Regions from separate parts of the Nitratireductor sp. CH_MIT9313-5 genome, predicted to be linked through region 2. Evidence: riboswitches for the same ligand, from Rfam matches in the RefSeq annotation. Region 2 holds a riboswitch; the other holds the start of a gene.

Region 1 (2,196 bases), on a different contig from region 2:
CGAGCGGCGCATGCTCAAGCGCAATCTGGGCTTCTTCGCGGCCTCGGAGTCGCTGGTGGCCAACAATATCGTGCTCGCCATCTACCGGCACCTGACCAATCCGGAATGCCGGCAGTATCTGCTGCGTCAGGCTTTTGAGGAAGCCGTCCACACGCACACCTTCCAGTATATCGTGGAAAGCCTGGGCCTGGATGAGGGCGAGCTTTTCAACATGTATCGCGAAGTGCCCTCAATCACCGACAAGGCGGCATGGGCGCTGGAATATACCAAGCATCTGGACGATCCGGATTTCCAGACCGGTACGCCGGAAGCCGATCAGGCTTTCCTGCGCGATCTGGTCGCCTTCTATGTGATCTTCGAGGGCATGTGGTTCTATACCGGCTTCGCGCAGATCCTCTCTCTCGGGCGGCGCAACAAGATGGTGGGGATTGCCGAGCAGTATCAGTACATCCTGCGCGACGAGAGCATCCACCTGAATTTCGGTATCGACGTCATCAACCAGATCAAGCACGAGAACCCACATCTGTGGACCGATGCTTTCAAGAACGAAGTGCGCAGCATGATCCGCGAGGCGGCGGAGCTGGAAGCGGCATACGGGCGCGATACGATGCCGCGCGGCTTCCTTGGTCTCAATGCCGAGCTTTGCGAGCAATATATGCACTTCATCGCCAATCGCCGCTGCGCACAGCTGGGGCTTGAGGCGGTTTTCGAGGCCAGCGAAAATCCGTTCCCGTGGATGTCGGAGGCGATGGATCTGAAGAAGGAGAAGAACTTCTTCGAGACCCGCGTGATCGAATACCAAAATGGTGGTGCACTGAGCTGGGATTGAGGCTTCGGTCGATCACTTAAAGATATAAACATTTCTTTATATACACATTGACACAGGCGCGGCTTCGGGCGAAGCTGCGCCTGTCGTGGTTCCGAGGCATGGATGGTCCATGTTTCGGCCAAGAGGGAATGCGGTGCGCCGGTGACGGCAATTCCGCGGCTGCCCCCGCAACTGTAGGCGGAGAGCGCCTGTCCATCATGCCACTGCGCGATAGCGCGGGAAGGCGGGCAGGGGCGATGACCCGCAAGCCAGGAGACCTGCCACGGCGCATCACAACCACGGGCGGGGTGTCCCGGTGAGGGTTTGCGCTGCGGCCATCCGTTGCCGTGCGCTTTTGCCTTTCCGTCACAACCCCGTCCCGACAGACCGGGGTTTGAAATGTCTGGAAATATCAAGATTGCAGCACTGGGCTTGCCGCGCATAGGCGCCAGGCGAGAACTGAAATTCGCCTTGGAGGGCTTCTGGTCGGGGAAGCTGACCGAGGCCGAACTTCTCGCAAGGGCGGCAGAATTGCGCGCAGAAAACTGGAGGCGCCTGCAGAGACTAGGGGTGGATGTCATCCCGTCCAATGATTTTTCGCTCTATGACCATGTGCTGGACATGGCGGTGACCGTGGGCGCGGTGCCTGAGCGCTTCGAGCAGGTTAAAGCGGGCGGTGCACTGGCGACCTATTTCGCCATGGCGCGCGGCAGTACAGGTGCTGAGCGCCACGCCTGCGGGCATTCTCACGATGGCGGCGTTGCAGCGCTTGAGATGACCAAGTGGTTCGACACGAATTACCATTACATGGTGCCGGAACTACACGCCGGACAAGGGTTTGCTCTGGCCGGCGACAAGCCGGTTGAAGAATATCTGGAAGCCCGGGCGTTGGGCATCCAGACGCGGCCCGTACTGCTTGGACCCGTGTCATTTCTGAAACTCAGCAAAAGCGTTGATGGAAGTGACCCGCTAGACCTGCTGCCGCGATTGTTGCCGGTCTATACCGAGCTTCTGGCGCGTTTGCGGGAAGCGGGAGCCGAATGGGTGCAGATCGACGAGCCATGCCTTGTGCTCGATCTTCAGGAGCATGAGCGCGAGGCCTATGCGTTTGGGTTCGGTGCGCTTGCCACCAAACATGCGCCGAAGATCATGCTTGCCTCTTATTTCGGCGGGCTGGCAGAAAATCTCGCAGTCGTTTCCACGCTCCCCGTCGATGGCGTCCATGTTGATCTGGTGCGTGCTCCCGATCAGCTTGAGGCAGTTCTGGATGCGGTTCACCCGGAGAAAGTGCTGTCTTTGGGTGTCATTGACGGGCGCAATGTGTGGCGGGCGGATCTTGTGCGCCTCATCGAGCGGCTGGAACCGGTTGTGAAAGAGCGTGAGGGGGC
Region 2 (2,196 bases):
GCCGGGAATGAGCGAGATGTCCGGCTCGTTGAGCACGAGCTTGACGGTCATGTCATCGACCTTCTCGATGGCACCCTCGCGCGCCTTTTTGGTATCTGGGTCAACCAGCGAAACCATGCGGGTGGCCATGGAATTTCCTTCCACGCCCGCATCACACCAGCGCTTGATGTTGTAGATCACATCATCCGCGGTGAACTTGTCGCCATTGTTCCATTCCGCACCCGGGCGCACATGCAGCAGATATTCCGTGGCATCCTCATTGACTTCCCAGCTCTCGAGAAGACGGCCCTCGAAGGTGAAGTCGCGGGTATATTTCACCAGCGGTTCGAGTGTCTGACGCATGGCATTGGCAATTTCCGACCAGTCTGCAACGCGCGGATCTTTCGGCTCCTTGACGATCATTGCCACGCGCAGAACGCCGCCCTTCTTGGGCTCCTGCGCGGCTGCCGGAGTGGGCGCAGCCAAGCCGAGCATGCCATAAGCGCCAGCCGTGGTCGCACCGAAGGCGCTGGCAAGAGCAAGGAATTCGCGACGATCCATGACGCCAGCCTTTGCCTCACCGGCAAGTGCCGCAATCTTGTCTGGCACGCGTCCACCATTGCTTTTGAAGAATTTCATGTAGTCACTCCCACTCATTATGCTTCTCGTTCGTGGCCCGCAGCACAGGCACCGGTCTTTCCCACCCTTGCCAGATCTCCCACTGCCGCAGCCGATGATTGCCAGCTTGCAAAGCTTCCAATCCACCCGTGGCGGCCTTGTCCGGCAGGCGAAAAGCCCTTTCAACTGATGAGTTTGCGACATTTTTGACGCAAAAGCGATAGTCTTGGTCGCTTTTTCACGAGCTTTGTGCGGTGCACAGTTCGAGTCGCCCGTGACAGATTGACGCCACATTTACGACTTGGTAATCCTCGCGCCGTTCGAGGTGCTCCAGCTTCACCTTTGGAAGCCGGAGTTAAAAGGGAATACGGAAAAGGCATTTCGCCTCAGCCGTAGCTGCTCCCGCAACTGTATGCGCCGAGATTGAACTCACATGCCACTGGGTGAAGACCTGGGAAGGCGAGCCAATCGATGACGCGCAAGCCAGGAAACCTGCCTCGAAACGTCACCTACCGACTGCGGGAAGCTGTCGGGGCTGTGTCTAGCAGTGGTGGCGACTAGTCATCGCTGGCGAGGCACAAGCCGTTTCTGGTCTGCTCTCTCCGGCATTTGTAGCGTTTGATCGTCGCGAGGGGCACGACATGAGATTTTCCTTGAGCCGCCAGGCTCTCACCACCACCGTATCCGCCATCTGCCTTGGCGCCATGGCGAACACTGCCAGCGCACAGGACCTCGACCTCGGCGAAATTGTCGTCACGCCCAACCGCACGCCGACCGAACTGTCGAAGACCGGCTCAAGCGTCACGGTCATCGATCAGAAGCAGATTGAAGAGCAGAGCCAGCCGCTGGTCGCGGATTATCTGAGCCGGGTGCCGGGTGTCGCCATCTCCAGCACCGGCGGACCGGGTGCGGAAGGCAGCTTCGCCATCCGCGGTGCGCCAAAGCGCTATGTGAAGACGCTCTATAACGGGATCGACATTTCGGACCCGACGAACACGCAGGTTCAGACCTCTTACCAGTATCTGCTTTCCGGCGGCCTCGACAGCATCGAGGTGCTGAAGGGCTCCCAGAGCACGCTCTACGGCTCCGAAGCCATTGCCGGCGTGGTCAGCTTTTCCACCCTCGGCGAAGTCGAACCGGGTGTAACGCATCTACTTTCCGGCGAAGGCGGCTCCTTCGGCACCGCGCGCGGCTCCTACGGCCTGCGCGCTTCCAACGGCGACAGCCGACTGTCCTTCAACGCTACGGGCTACCGCACCGACGGCATTTCCGCCGCAGCCGCAGGCACGGAACGCGACGGCTACGAAAACATCACGCTCGACATTGCTGCAGAGCATGCCTTCAGCGACATGTTCTCGGTGTTTGGCTCGGGGCTCTACATTGATGGTGAGGCGGAGTTTGATGATGATCGCTATGTCGATTCGATCACCGGCGAGCTATTCGAACCGTCGGACAACCTCATCAACACCAATCTCAGCGAGCAGCTGGCAGGCCGAATGGGGTTCAACGTAAATCTGCTTGATGGCCGCCTGAAGAACTCCTTCTCCGTTCAAGCTTCTAAGATGAACCGAGACATAACCTCGTCCCATCCGCTTTTCG

The links. Region 2 has a riboswitch for cobalamin ahead of WA367_RS11350 (TonB-dependent receptor plug domain-containing protein). Riboswitches for the same ligand answer to the same signal wherever they lie in the genome.
Region 1: another riboswitch for cobalamin. It lies ahead of metE (5-methyltetrahydropteroyltriglutamate--homocysteine S-methyltransferase); the one in region 2 lies ahead of WA367_RS11350 (TonB-dependent receptor plug domain-containing protein).

Annotation. Positions count from the first base shown of each region.
Region 1 covers NZ_JAYMER010000017.1:49,336-51,531, reverse strand. Annotated here, with positions in the region: gene WA367_RS14250 (ribonucleotide-diphosphate reductase subunit beta) at 1-829, shown strand, start outside; cobalamin riboswitch at 899-1,108, shown strand; gene metE (5-methyltetrahydropteroyltriglutamate--homocysteine S-methyltransferase) at 1,208-2,196, shown strand, end outside.
Region 2 covers NZ_JAYMER010000014.1:795,244-797,439, forward strand. Annotated here, with positions in the region: gene WA367_RS11345 (ABC transporter substrate-binding protein) at 1-618, opposite strand, end outside; cobalamin riboswitch at 904-1,111, shown strand; gene WA367_RS11350 (TonB-dependent receptor plug domain-containing protein) at 1,239-2,196, shown strand, end outside.